2 regions of the Variovorax sp. GW821-FHT10C12 genome follow, and region 1 is predicted to be linked to the other one. Evidence: predicted binding sites of a transcription regulator. Region 1 holds the regulator's gene; the other holds the start of a gene.

Evidence for each region. Region 1 encodes sigma-54, which starts transcription at its own class of promoters, with help from an activator protein. Its sites were predicted from a motif close to TGGCANGNAANCTGCTTT; they were not measured.
Region 2: the regulator sigma-54 is predicted to act here: its motif matches at 2,927-2,944, upstream of AC07OH_RS25490 (pilin).

Annotation. Positions count from the first base shown of each region.
Region 1 covers NZ_JBWKNE010000005.1:358,080-365,164, forward strand. The annotation lists gene lptA (lipopolysaccharide transport periplasmic protein LptA) at 76-795, shown strand; gene lptB (LPS export ABC transporter ATP-binding protein) at 792-1,586, shown strand; gene rpoN (RNA polymerase factor sigma-54) at 1,604-3,196, shown strand; gene AC07OH_RS22995 (phospholipase D family protein) at 3,207-4,823, shown strand; gene AC07OH_RS23000 (LysE family translocator) at 4,828-5,472, opposite strand; gene AC07OH_RS23005 (YceI family protein) at 5,495-6,130, opposite strand; gene AC07OH_RS23010 (YceI family protein) at 6,169-6,753, opposite strand; gene AC07OH_RS23015 (cytochrome b) at 6,750-7,085, opposite strand, start outside.
Region 2 covers NZ_JBWKNE010000007.1:166,571-173,655, reverse strand. The annotation lists gene AC07OH_RS25495 (pilus assembly protein) at 1-1,605, shown strand, start outside; gene AC07OH_RS25490 (pilin) at 2,345-2,869, opposite strand; gene AC07OH_RS25485 (3',5'-cyclic-nucleotide phosphodiesterase) at 3,072-3,875, opposite strand; gene AC07OH_RS25480 (CHASE2 domain-containing protein) at 3,905-6,163, opposite strand; gene AC07OH_RS25475 (FHA domain-containing protein) at 6,236-6,886, opposite strand; gene AC07OH_RS25470 (Stp1/IreP family PP2C-type Ser/Thr phosphatase) at 6,960-7,085, opposite strand, start outside.

The DNA.
Region 1 (7,085 bases):
CGGGCTTTTTCATTGGTGGCGGTGGGCAATTGCCATCCCACGCATACAATGTTTCAGAGCAAGTTTCGTGCCTTTATGACATTGCCCTCCATCCCCACATTCCCCACCCTTCGTCGCCTCGGCCGCCTGGCCTTCGGCGCGCTGTTGCTGGCCGGAGCCGCCTCCGGCGCCCTGGCTGAAACCGCCGACCGCACCAAGCCGATGAACATCGAGTCCGACTCGATGCGCTACGACGACCTGAAACAGACCAGCGTGTTCACCGGCAACGTGCTGGTCACGAAGGGCACGATCATCATCCGCGGTGCGCGGCTGGACGTGCGCCAGGACGCCGAGGGCTACCAGTACGGCGTGGTCACGGCGGCGCCCGGCAAGCTGGCCTATTACAAGCAGAAGCGCAACGCCGGCGACGAGTGGATCGAGGGCGAGTCGGAAGTCATCGAGTACGACAGCCGCGCCGACAACGTCAAGTTCATCCGCCGCGCCGTCATGCGCCGCCTGATCGGCGCCACGGCCAACGACGAGAGCAGCGGCGCGCTGATCGTCTACGACCAGAGCAACGACACCTACACCGTCAACGGTTCCCTCGTGCCGCCGAACGCCGGCGTCTCGGCGGGTGGCGGCGGCCGCGTGAAGGCCATCCTCACGCCGAAGGCCACGCCGGCCCCGGCGGCGCCCGGCTCCGCGCCGGCAGCCGGCGGCAAGAAGCCCGCGGCCCCGGCGCCCACCCCCGCGCCCGGCGCCGGGCTGCGCTCGAGCACCACACTGGGCGGCACCGAAGGGGAAGGGCGCAAGTGATCGAAACCGCAGGAATCCCGCCCGCCGACGGCGTCCCGGGCAGCCGCCTCGTGGCGCGCGGCCTCAAGAAGAGCTACGGCAGCCGCACGGTCGTCAAAGACGTGTCGCTTGATGTGCAGAAGGGCGAAGTCGTCGGACTGCTCGGCCCCAACGGCGCGGGCAAGACCACCTCGTTCTACATGATCGTCGGGCTGGTGCGCGCCGACGCTGGCGAGATCACCATCGACGGCGAGCCCATCGCCCACATGCCGATCCACCGCCGCGCGCGCATGGGCCTGAGCTACCTGCCGCAGGAAGCCTCGATCTTCCGCAAGCTCACGGTCGAGGAAAACGTGCGTGCCGTGCTCGAGCTGCAACGCGAGCCCGACGCCAACGGCCGCCTGGTGGCGCTGTCCAAGCAGCACATCGACGAGCGCCTGACCGACCTGCTGGCCGACCTGCGCGTCGACCACCTGCGCGATTCGCCTGCGCTCGCCCTGTCGGGCGGCGAGCGCCGCCGCGTTGAAATCGCGCGCGCGCTGGCCACCCAGCCGCGCTTCATCCTGCTGGACGAGCCCTTCGCCGGCATCGACCCGATCGCGGTGATCGAGATTCAGCGGATCATCAGTTTCCTGAAGGAACGTGGCATCGGCGTGCTCATCACCGACCACAACGTGCGTGAAACGCTGGGCATCTGCGATCACGCGTTCATCATCAGCGACGGGCACGTGCTGGCACAAGGCACACCCTCGGAGATCGTCGACAACGCCGAGGTACGCAGGGTGTACCTGGGCGAGCACTTCCGCATGTAAGGGAGGGTCGGGTCTCCATGAAGCAAGGGCTGTCCCTTCGCGTCTCGCAGCATCTGGCCTTGACGCCGCAGCTGCAGCAGTCCATTCGCCTGCTCCAACTCTCCACGCTCGAACTGAGCCAGGAGGTGGAGCAGATGCTGGACGAGAACCCGTTCCTCGAACGCACCGCGGAAGAAGCGGCGCGCGAGGAGTTCGGGCTCGATGCTGTCGACACGCCCGTGCCGCGCGACGATGGGGGTGAAACCGGCGAGGGCGACTTCGCCCCGGCGCCGACCAGCAGCGCGACGACCACCACCAGCGAAGCCACGTCCACGCCCGACTCCGACGGCCCCGCCGCCGAGATCACCGAGCGCGAGCCCGACTGGGAAGGCGACGGCACCGTCGAGATGGCGCCCGACGACAGCGAGTGGGGCAGCGATGCGCCTGCGCGCCAGAACAACCTGGGCGACGACGAGCGTGCCGACGCCACCGAACTCGCGCGCAGCCAGGAGTCGCTGCAGTCCTTCCTGCACCGCCAGGCGCTGAGCCTGCGGCTCAATGAAAACGACTGCGCCGCGCTGCGCTTCCTGATCGAATCGCTCAACGACGACGGCTACCTCGAAGACTCGCTGCCCGCGCTGGCCTCGGGCCTGGCGGGCGACGACAACGACCAGTTCGACGACCTCGTGCACCACTTCCAGGTGGCGCTGGGCCTGCTGCAGAGCCTGGAGCCGGTCGGCGTCGGTGCGCGCGACCTCGGCGAATGCCTGAGCATCCAGCTGAAGGCGCTCGCCAGCGAAGACGAGACCGAGGCCGAAGCGCTCATCCGCAAGACCGCCATCGCGATCTGCAAGCAGCCGATGGAGCTGCTCGCGCGGCGCGACTTCAAGCGCCTGGCCACGCTCACGCGCACCAACGAAGAGCTGGTGCGCTCGGCGCTGCAGATCATTGCGCGCCTGGAGCCCAAGCCGGGCCGCCGTTTTGTCGACGTCGAACGCAACATCATCATTCCCGACGTGATCGTCACCAAGACGGGCCGCGGCACCAACATCAAGTTCCGCGTCATGCTGAACCCCGAGGTCATGCCGCGCCTGCGCGTGCACGACATCTACGCCGGTGCGCTCAAGTCGCACAAGGGCGAGGGCAGCCAGGCTCTGTCGCAGCGGCTGCAGGAGGCGCGCTGGTTCATCAAGAACATCCAGCAGCGCTTCGACACCATCCTGCGCGTGAGCAACGCCATCGTCGAGCGGCAGAAGAGCTATTTCGTGCACGGCGAACTCGCGATGCGCCCGCTGGTGCTGCGCGAGATCGCCGACGAGCTGGGCCTGCACGAATCGACCATCTCGCGCGTGACCACCGCCAAGTACATGTCGACGCCCTTCGGCACGGTCGAGCTCAAGTACTTCTTCGGCTCGGCGCTGGGCACCGAGACCGGCGGCAACGCGTCGAGCACGGCGGTGCGCGCGCTGATCAAGCAGTTCGTGAGTTCCGAGAGCATCAAGAAGCCGCTGTCCGACAGCCAGATCTCCGAGATGCTGAAAGAGCAGGGCATCGAGTGCGCGCGCCGCACCGTCGCCAAGTACCGCGAGGCCCTGCGCATCGCGCCCGCCAACCTGCGCAAGGCACTCTAGAAAACCGACGATGACGAGCCGCCTGCTGTCGCGCTGTGGGCATTGGGTGGTCGTCATTGCGGCGGCGCTGCTGTTCGCCGGCTGCGCCACGCTGCCCGACGAGGCACCGCGCCCGCCCACCAAGACCATCGCCGTCTCGGCCGACACCGCGCTCGGCAAGATCGCGCTGGCCTCGCAGCCCGACCCCGACCTCAGCGGCTTTCGCCTGATGCCCGGCGGCGACTTCGCCTTCGACACGCGGCTGCAGCTGGCGCGCCGCGCGCAGCGCACGCTCGACGTGCAGTACTACCAGATCGAGAACGACGAGACCGGCCGCTACCTGCTGCGCACCCTGCGCGATGCGGCCCAGCGCGGCGTGCGCGTGCGTCTGTTGATGGACGACCTGTACACCTCGGGCGAAGACGAGCTGCTGCTCGGGCTGGCCGCCACGCCGAACGTCGAGCTGCGTCTGTTCAACCCGTTCCCGGCCGGGCGCGGCAGCCTGCTCAAGCGCTTCACCGCGTCGCTGTTCGACTTCAGCCGCGTCAACCGCCGCATGCACAACAAGCTCTTCATCGCCGACGGCGCGATGGCGGTGGCGGGCGGGCGCAACATCGGCAACCAGTACTTCCGCCGCACCACCGGCCCGAACTTCATCGACCTCGACACCTTCGTCACGGGTGCGCTGATCCCGCGCCTGGGCGTGCTGTTCGACCAGTACTGGAACAGCCCGCACGTGCGCCCGATCGGCGCGGTCGTGCACACCGACCTGCCGCGCGAAGAACTGCAGCGCCGCTTCGACGCCGCCACCGGCCCCGACACCACGCCGCCGCCGCCCAGGCCCGCGCCCAACGACCTGCTGGGCTACAGCCCGGTGGCCGACGACCTCGACGCCGGCAAGCTGGGCCTGATCTGGACCACAGCCGAGGCCTATGCCGATTCGCCCGACCGCGTGATCGGCAAGACCGCGTCGTATGGCGGCGTGCCGCTGCTCGACGTGGACAGCGTGCGCTACAACGTGGTCGAGCAGATGCGCCGCGCGCGCAGCGAGGTGACGCTGGTCTCGCCCTACCTGATCCCGGGCGCGTCGGGGCTGGAGGTGATGCGCGAGATCCGCGGGCGCAACGTGAAGATCAGCGTGGTCACCAACTCGCTCGCCGCCACCGACGAACCGCTGGTCCACACCGCCTACCGCCGCTACCGCGCCGACATGCTCGCGTTGGGCGCCGAGCTGCACGAGCTGAGTTCCGCGCGCACGCGGCGCAGCGTGCGCCTCGGCCTGTTCGGCACGTCGGTGGGCCGGCTGCACGCCAAGTCGGCGGTGATCGACCAGCGCATCCTGTTCGTCGGCTCGATGAATTTCGATCCGCGCTCCGAGATTCACAACACCGAGATCGGCCTGTTCATCCGCAGCCCCGAGATGGCGCAGCAGACCCTGAAGCTGCTCGATGTGCTCAAGCAGCAGGGCGCCTACCGGCTGCGCTTTGCCGAAGGCGCCGATGCGGGCGCCACCGGCTCGCGGCGCATCGAGTGGGTCAGCGAGGAAGGCGGCAAGACCACCGTGCTGCACGAAGAGCCCGACTCGGGCTTCTGGGACCGCACCATGCTCGAGTTGCTGTCGCCGCTCACGCCCGAGAGCCTGCTCTAGGGCCTCAGGTGCCGCGCACGGCCGACCACACGAGCCGCAGGCCCAGCAGTCCCATCACGCCGCCGGCCGCGCGGTCGATCCAGGTCTTGTAGCGCAGGTAGGCCGCGCGCGGCGCGGCCGAGGACAGTGCCAGCGCGACGATCGCGTACCAGCCCGTCTCGATGCAGAAGATCACGGCCGGCACGGCGAGCGCCAGCACCAGCGGCACCTCGCGCGGCAGGAAGGCCGCGAAGATGCTCGCGTACACCACCGCCGTCTTCGGGTTGCTGATCTGCGTGGCCAGGCCGAGCAGGAAGGTGCGTCCGCTGCGGCCTTGCTGGCGCGGCGAGGCGTCCGTGTCGGGTGTGATCGCGAGCGGCTGACGCGCGCCGCGCCAGATGCGAAAGCCCAGGTAGATCAGGTAGGCGCCGCCGAAGGCCTTGATCGCGAGGTACAGCCCCGGCACCGCGAGGAACGCCGCCTGCAGCCCGGCCAGCGCCGCGATGGAGAACGCCAGCCCGCCGGCGCCCATGCCCAGGGCGGCAGCCAGCCCGTCGCTGCGCGAGGCCACGGCGGTGCGCGCCACCATCACGAAGCTCGGGCCCGGGCTCATCGCGCCGACGGCCATGGCGCCGGCGATGCCGAGCAGGGAAAGGGTGGTGTCCATCATCGCGTGGTTCCTTGCGTCGTCGTCATTGCTGCACGTTCACGGCTTCGACCTGCACCAGCAGCTTCACCTTGTTCTCGAAGCCGAAGTTCAGGCCCCAGGTGATGCCCCAGTCGCTGCGCTGCACGGTGGCCTCGAAGTCGCCGCCGCAGACCTGGCGGTTGATGAGCGGGTTCAGGTAGCAGTTGAAGCGCACGGCCTTCAGCGTCACCGGCTTGGTCTGGCCCATGAGCGTGAGCGTGCCGGGCACGTCGGTCACCTTGTCGCCGCTGAAGTCGATGCGCTCGGCCACGAAGCGGCCGGTGGGGAATTCGGCCACGTTGAAGAAGTCCTTGCTCTGCACGTGGCGGTTGAGCAGGTCGACGCCGGTGTTGATGGAGCTGATGTCCATCGTGATGTCGACCTTGCCGCTGGCGCCGGTGCCGTCGATCTGCACCGAGCCGTCCTTGGTGCTGAAGCGGCCGCGGTTGGTGGTGGTGCCGTAGTGGCCCATCTCGTACATCACGAAGGTGTGGGTCGGGTCGATCACGTAGCTCGCATTTTTGGCCGGCCCGCCCGCGGGCTTGGCGGCCAGCGGCGGCGCGGTGTATTCCTGGGCCGTGGCGGCCAGGGGCAGGGCCGCGCCCGCGCAAAGGGCCGCGGCGAAGAAGAGCTTGTTCATGGCAAAGGAAGAAGGATGCATGGGAAATGAAATCGTCGTCACAGCGGCCCGAGGCCCGCGAGCGTCAGCTTGAAGCGCACCTGCACCTCGTTGCCGACCACCGAGGTGTCGGTCCATTCGCCGTCGCCCACCTTGTAGTCGAGCCGCTGGATCGTGAGCGTGCCCGTGGCGACCGAATACGCGCCGCCCGACGACACGATGCTCACGGGCACCGTCACGACCTTGCTGACGCCCTTGATGGTGAGCTTGCCGGCCATCTCGAAGCGGCCCTCGCCCAGCGCCTTGATGGCGCTCGAACGGAAGCTGGCCTGCGGGAAATGCGCGGTGTCGAACCAGGTCGGCTTGGGCAGCTCGGCATCGCTCATGGGCACGCCGAAGCCGGCGCTGGCGGTGTCGATCTGCAGCACGACCGAGCCGCCCTCGGGCTTCTTCGGGTCGAAGGCGACCTGCGCGTCGAAGCGCTTGAAGCTGCCTTCCACCGGCACGCCCATCTGCTTGCTGACGAAGGCGATCTGGCTCTTCTCGGGAACCAGTTTGGCGGTGGTGGCCGGCAGGGGCTCGGCCGCGGCGTGCAGCGCGAGGCCGAAGAGGGCGGCGGCGCCCCATAAAAGACGGGTCGTCATCCGGCGGATTCCTTGCGTGGCGCGGGCCACATGCGTTGCAACAGACCGTCGTGGTCGATCCAGTGGTGCTTGAGCGCCGCCGCCACGTGCAGCAGCGTGACGCCGGCCAGCAGGAAGGCGCTGCGTTGGTGCAGCGGCTTGAGCACGGCCTCGGCGAAGTCCTTGTCGACCGTCACCAGGTCGGGCAGCGGCAGCAGGCCGAACCACACGACCGGCACGCCCATGCCCGAGCTGTAGGCCCAGCCGAACAGCGGGACTGCGAAGAACAGCAGGTACATCAACGCATGGCTGATGCGGTGCGCGGCCCGCTGCCAGGCCGGCATGGCCGCCAG
Region 2 (7,085 bases), on a different contig from region 1:
CATTTCAACAATCGCATGTGCACGACGGGATTGACCGCGGCTCAATGCGCTTTGCTGTCGACGGATGAAAAGACCGCAGCGAATTCTGGCGCCAACCTCGTCAACTATCTGCGCGGCGTGAAGACGCACGAATCGCAAAGCGCAGGTGCGTCGAATACGACCTTGGCGGCCTTGTATCGCAGCCGCAAACACGTGCTGGGCGACATCGTGAACGGCGCGCCGGTGCATGTCGGGAAGCCGCCTTTCAAGTATGCAGACGCAGGCTATGCGGACTTCGTCGCCGCGAAGGCCACACGAAAGAACGTCGTCTACGTCGCGGCCAACGACGGCATGCTGCATGCCTTCTCGTCCGACAAGTCGGACGGCGGCACCGAACTCTGGGCCTTCGTTCCCACGGCGGTGATGCCCAATATGTACAAGCTGGCGGACACCGGCTATGGCGCCAATCACCAGTACTTCGTGGACGGTGCACCGGTGATGGGGGACATCAAGGTCGGCGACACCTGGAAGACCATCCTCGTGGGCGGACTCAACCTCGGCGGCAAGAGCTACTACGCACTGGACATCACGGACCCCACCAGCCCCTCGATGCTGTGGGAGTTCACCGACGACAACCTGGGTTACAGCTACGGCAATCCGGTCATCACCAAGAAGGCCGACGGCACCTGGGTTGTCGTATTCGCATCCGGGTACAACAACACGGACGGTGACGGCAAGGGCCACTTGTTCGTGCTGAACGCCAACAGCGGCGCGAAGCTGCAGGACATCTCGACCACTGTCGGCAGCGTTAGCGCTCCCAGCGGCCTGGCCAAGATCAACGCATGGATCGACGATGTGGGGAACAACACCAGCAAGCGCTTCTACGGCGGCGACATGCTGGGCAACCTGTGGCGCTTCGATATCGACGGACTGATCGAACCCAAGCGCGCGGCACTGAAGCTCGCGGTCTTCCAGGTCGGAAGCACCCCGCAGCCCATCAGCACGAAACCCGAAACGGTGGAAATCGCGGGCAAGCCCGTGATCATCGTGGGAACTGGCCGCTACCTGGGTCAGAACGACATCACAGACACCACCCAGCAATCCGTCTACGCGGTGAAGGACCCCTTGACCAACAACGGCTGGGGCGATGTGCGTACCGACACGACCAACTTCGTGCGACAAACCTTCACGCTCGACGGCACGGAGAGAGAGGCAAAGACGGCCTCCGTGTCCAACAATGCCGTCAATTTCTCAACGAAGGCGGGATGGTGGATCGACCTGCCACACGGCAGAGAACGTGTCGCGACCAACCTGGGCCTGCAACTCAACACCCTCGCGATTGCGACCGCCATTCCCAACGGCGACGCCTGCGCATCGGGAGGCTCGTCATGGCGCTACTATCTCAACGCGGCCAATGGCGGCGTGGTGACCACCAACCCGGCGGGGGCGCTGTGGAGCGAAAACTCGCTGATTGTCGGGATGAGCTGGGTGAAGGACAGTGACGGCAATATCCGCATCATCTATCAACGGAGCAACGGAGATCTGGGCTCTGAGGTTCCTCCGGTCCCACCTTCGTCGGGCGGGGGAGTCGCGCATCGGACTTCGTGGCGAGAGTTGGTGAACTAGATGCCGTATCTGATCCGCCCTGCCAAAGCGTAGATTGACACCTGCGAAGGCCAGATAGCCGGGCTGTTGAAGCCGATCAGAGACGCCCGATGAACTTCGTCGGGCGATTTCAATTTCAGGGCAGGTACGGTCTCTGCGCGACCCAGTGCGGCGAGAGCACCTCGCAAACGAGCTCGATCACGGTGTATTCACGCGCATCGCATTAGCGGCCACACCAACCCCAGGGCGGCTCCGAACCCAATGGCGGCAAGCTCTTGCTCTACTCACCCCGGGAGAAGCTTTTGCGAGAGTCCGAAGGCTCTTTGCGATACCTGCCCGGTCCTTCTTCAGTACATCCGATCACCACCTCGAACAGTTGGGCATTCGTGTTGGCTTCGCGAAGCTGCACCTCGGGGATGTCGACCTTCTGCTCGGTGAGTCGATGGCATGGACGCGGAAGAGAATTTCTTGGCCGATACAGGCATGGGCAGCCGAGAGGATGCCGAATACCAGTTCTGGTAGCCATGCCAATACGGTCGAGCGGCTCCGGATACCGTAGCGCTATTGGACCGGCCTTAGCTGCGTTCGCTTTCTTGATTGAAAAACCAAGAGTCTGCGCGCCTCGCACCTGACTCCATTGGCCGGCCTTCCTTGAGGGAAAAGGTGCCAGTCCACCAAGACTGGACGCGAGGATTAAAAAGCAAAAAGCCGCCCGAAGGCGGCTTGGTCATGGCCGTTCTGATCGGCCTCAGATCTAGACTTAGGTGCAAGTCTTAGGACGAACCGACTGGTCCAGGCTGGAGGTGCAGCGCCACTCGGCGTTCGAAGCGGTGTATGTGAAGGAAATGGTGCCGTTCTTCAGCTTGTCGTTCACGGCCGCGCCCTTGAACGTTGCCTTGAGTTCGCAGCTGGTAGCTGCGGTCGGAATAGCTTCGATTTTAGCGACGTACTGACCAGACAGCGTGAAGTTGTTGTCCTTATGCAGAGCGCCAGCTTCGATAGCCGGCGTCCCTGCAGGAACTCCGCCAGGACCAGCGGGCACCGCGGGAACTGCGTCGTTGGTGCTGCAGGCCTGCGCCAAACCTTGGGAGCCGGCGATCTCCATGAGCGGGGTCTTCAGGCCAGCGAGCAGGTTCATCGCTTCAGTGGTCTGAGCGCGAGCCGTGTAGTTTTGGTACTGCGGCAGAGCCACAGCTGCCAAGATACCAATGATCGCCACAACGATCATCAATTCGATCAGGGTGAAACCCTTTTGCACATTGCGCGCGATAGAACGACGGTTCATTCGATTAACTCCAGGTTGGTTTGTAGAGCCCGGGAACCAGCCCGGAGCGGGATCACTTCCGCAGCATCCGTGCCACCCGGTTTCCCCACCCAGCAGCCCCCGTTCGGGCCGACTTTGGTCACAAGATGGTTACATGATGTGACACAACTCGCACTCAGATGCCAATTGTGTCGACAAATTTGTCATGCCCGACCGGCCCCGGTCAGAAGGTCAGCACCCCGTTCGCCTTGAGCCAGCGGATGTCCCGCTGCGCCAACCCTGCCACCTCCCGCCCTGCCAGCATCTCGATCTGGCTCATGATTTCTTCGGTCTCCGCCGGCTTGGTGTGGGTGATGTAGATCGGGTATTGCTTGCCCGGATCAATGTGCGCCAGTTCGTGCGCCAGCGCCACCGGCGACAGGTGCAGGCTGCGTTCGGCCAAGGCCTCTTCGCGGGAGCTGAAGGCCGTTTCGATGACCAGCATCGCCACGTCGATCGCGTTGACGCGCTCCCAGAACGGCGGGTTGCGTTCGGTGTCGCCGCTGAAGACCCAGTGAGCGCCGCCTTCGGCCCGACGGATGGCGAAGCCGCAGGCCGGCACGGTGTGGACCGCCGGCAGCACTTCGATCAGCTTGGGAGCGTCGCGCCCCAGCTCGAGGCACTGCCCGACTGCGATCTCGTGAAAGCTCACGAAGGGCGATTCGGGGCTGGGAATGCGTTCGAAATTCGGCCAGATGACGTTGTTGAACACATGCGCGCGCAGCGCGTCGATGGTGGCCGCCAGGGCGTGCACGCGCAGCGGCCGGGCACGGCGGCTGCCGACGGCGTCGAGCATCAGGGGCAGGGCGGCGATGTGGTCGAGGTGCGAGTGGGTGAGCACCACGTCGTCGATGGCGGCCATCTCGTCGAGGGTGAGATCGCCGACGCCCGTGCCGGCGTCCACGAGCAGGTCCGCATCGACCAGGAACGAGGTGGTGCGGCAGTCCTTGGCGATGGCGCCCGAGCAACCCAGCACGCGTACCTGCATTGTGGAAGACCCCTTGGTTGCGTCTGTCGTCATTTGGTGTCGAACCGGGTGGCGCCGTCCCAGTCCGGGTCTTGCGGGCGTAGCGCCATCGAGGCTAAACGCTGTGCATAGAGCTGGTAAAGGACTTTTTTGGCATCCGCGGCGAGCAGGGGAGCCAGCAAGTTTCGGCCCAGCGCCCAATCCTGGCGGCGGTAGGCGGCGAGCACCTGGTTCCAGCGGTCGAGCTGCTGCGATGTGTCCTGCGCCTCAGCGCCGACCTGCGCCGAAAGCGGGGTGTAGATGGCGACGGCCTGGGCCTTGCCCTTGACGCGCACGCTGTCGAGCTCCTGCCAGACGAAGCCGGGCGCCGCTTCGCGGGTCGCGCCGCTGGCCACGATCTCGACCCCGTAGTGTCCGCTCAGGCCCTCGAGCCGGGAGGCGAGATTGACCGCGTCACCGACCACGGTATAGCTGCGGCGCGCGGTCGAGCCCATGTCGCCCACACTCATGAGGCCACTGTTCAGGCCGATGCCGGCGCTGATCTCGGGACGGCCGTTGGCGCGGTGCTGGCGGTTGATGTCGTGCACGGCGGCGGCCATGTCGATCGCCGCCTGCACGGCGAGCGCGGCGTGGCCGGGCGTGTCGATCGGCGCGCCCCAGAAGGCCATGACGCAGTCGCCCATGTATTTGTCGACGGTGCCGCGGTGTGCACTGATCACCTCGGTGAGCCGGCTGAAGACGGTGTTCAGGAAGGCCTGCAGCTCGGCCGGCGCCATCTGCTCGGACAAGCGCGTGAAGTCGCGCATGTCGCAGAACATCACGGTCATTTCCTTGCTCTCGGCGCGCATGCTGTAGCGGCCGGGGCGCACGAGCATTTCGTCGACCAGTTGCGGCGGCACGTAGGTGCCGAAGAGCCGCACCAGCCCGCGCCGCGCGCGCGATTCGACGAAGTAGCCCCAGCTCATGTTGAGGGCAAAGGCCAGCGCCACCATGACGAGCGCCGACGCCAGCGGAAGCACGAGGCTGTGGCCGATGTAGAGCCAGGTGTTGAGGCCGACCAGCGCGGCGACCACGCCTGCACCGAGCAGCACGGCGCGCGATGCCGACAGCAGCGATAGCCCGAAGGCGAGCACGAGTCCCGCCGCCAGCACGGTCAGCACTTCGTAGCCCGGTGCGTAGTCGGGCACGGCCAGCAGGCGCCGGTCGAGCAAACCCGAAACGATGTTGGCGTGCACCTCGACGCCCGGGAACGCCGCGCCGACGGGGGTGGCGCGCAGGTCCTGCAGGCCGGGAGCGGTGGCGCCGAGCAGCACGATCTTGTCCTTCAACTCGCCCGGCGCCAGTCGGCCCTCGAGCACGTCGGCAGCGGCCACGTAGCGGAACGATCCTGCGCGCGGACCGCCGGGCCCGCGGAACGGCACCTGCAGGCTGGCGGTCTGATCGACCGGGATGCGCAACGACCCGAGCACCAGCGCCTGCAGGCGCGGAAAGTTGCCGTCGCCAGCCACGAGCGCCGGCCGCACCGGCGGCGAGCCGTTCGCGATGCGGTACACCGCTAGTGCCAACGATTCGTAGTGCCCGGGCGCCGCGTGCTCGCCTTCGTAGCGGGCAATGAGCGGCACGCTGCGGATCACACCGTCGTCGTCGCCGTCACCGACCAGGGTGTTCAAAAACCCCGCGACTGGCGCCGCGCGCCCCAGCACCGGCAGGCTGGCGCCGAACCCGTTCCAGAGCGTGACGAAGGAAGCCTGAGGCGGAAAGGCGTCGGGCGGCAGCACCGGCGTCGCCGGCAGCAGCCCTTTGGCGCTGGGTTGCTCGGTGCGCGTGAAGTAGTAACCCAGCGCCACGGGCTGGCCGCGCAGGGCCTGGGCCAGGGTCGCGTCATGGTCGAGAGTCGGCGCGAGCTGGTCGATTTCGGCGGAAAGGCCCGGCACATCACGCAGCGGGCCGGCTGCGATTTCCTTCAGCCGTCCGAGGCCGGAACTGCGGTCGGGCTCGAGAAACATCACGTCGAAACCCAGCACGGCCGCGTGCTGGCGGGCGAGCAGTTCCGTCGTGAGGCTGGCGATCTTGTCGCGCGGCCAGGGCCACTGGCCCTCGCGCGCCAGGCTGGCGTCGTCGACATCGACGATCACGACCCGCGTGTCGGGCGTGCCCGGCATGGTGGCGCGCAGGCGGGCGTCGTAGATCAGGTGGTCCAGGTGCTCGATCACGCCCAGCCGCCAGACACCGGTGGCATGGAGCAACGCCAGCACCAGCGGCAGCAGCGTGATGGCGATGCGCGGCCAGTGCCGCCGCAATGCGCTCATGGCCGATAAGCCTTAGACAACGGATGCCTGTCGGCGAGAAAACGGGGGGCGGAGCGGGGCGCCGGGCGCGGCTCAGATCCGGACGAACTGCATGCGCGTGGCGCCGCCGAGTTCGAGCACGTCGCCTTCCTGCAGCGCGACGGCTTCGGCACCCAGTTGCACGCCGTTGAGCGTGACGCTGCCGACAACGGTGGCCGCCACGTAGCCCTGACGGCGGCGCGTGACGACGGCCACGGCCACGCCAGGCTTGCCAATGGTGGTGACCACTTTCTGCAGCGGGACGTCCTGGCCTTCGTTGGCGCCCGAGAGCACGCGCAGCATGGGCACGCCCAGCTCGACCAGCGCGCCCGATTCGGTGGGCGCCGACGAGAGCGGCATCGGGGCCGAATACTCGGAGAGCGAGGCCCGCACGGAGCCGGGGCCGACCATGAGGTTGCTGTGCGAGCGGAAATGGATGCGGCAGCCGCCGACCTCGATGACGTCGTTGTCCTGGAGCGCCTGCTTCTGGATGGCCAGCGCATTGACGTAGGTGCCGTTGGTGCTGTTGAGATCTTCAATTTCGACTTCGCCACCGCTCATGTGCAGCACGGCATGCTCGCCGCTGACGGCGAGATTGTCGATCACGATGTCGTTGTAGGCGCGCCGGCCCAACGTCGTGCGATTCTTGGCGAGCGCCACTTGACCGATGACGACGCCATCGACCGAAATGATCATCTTCGGCATGGCCGATTACTCCCCGTTTGCAAAGATCCAGCACCGTCAGGCGGCGCAAACGGTCCGCCGCCTGGGTTGGCTGCTACATGGCCCCGCGGGTCGCTTCGCTGACGCCCGCCTTGGCCAGAACAACTGAAATGTTATCCCGTCCGCCATTGTCGTTTGAAATTGCAACCAAAAGTGAAGCCATCTCCTTGAGCCCGAGATC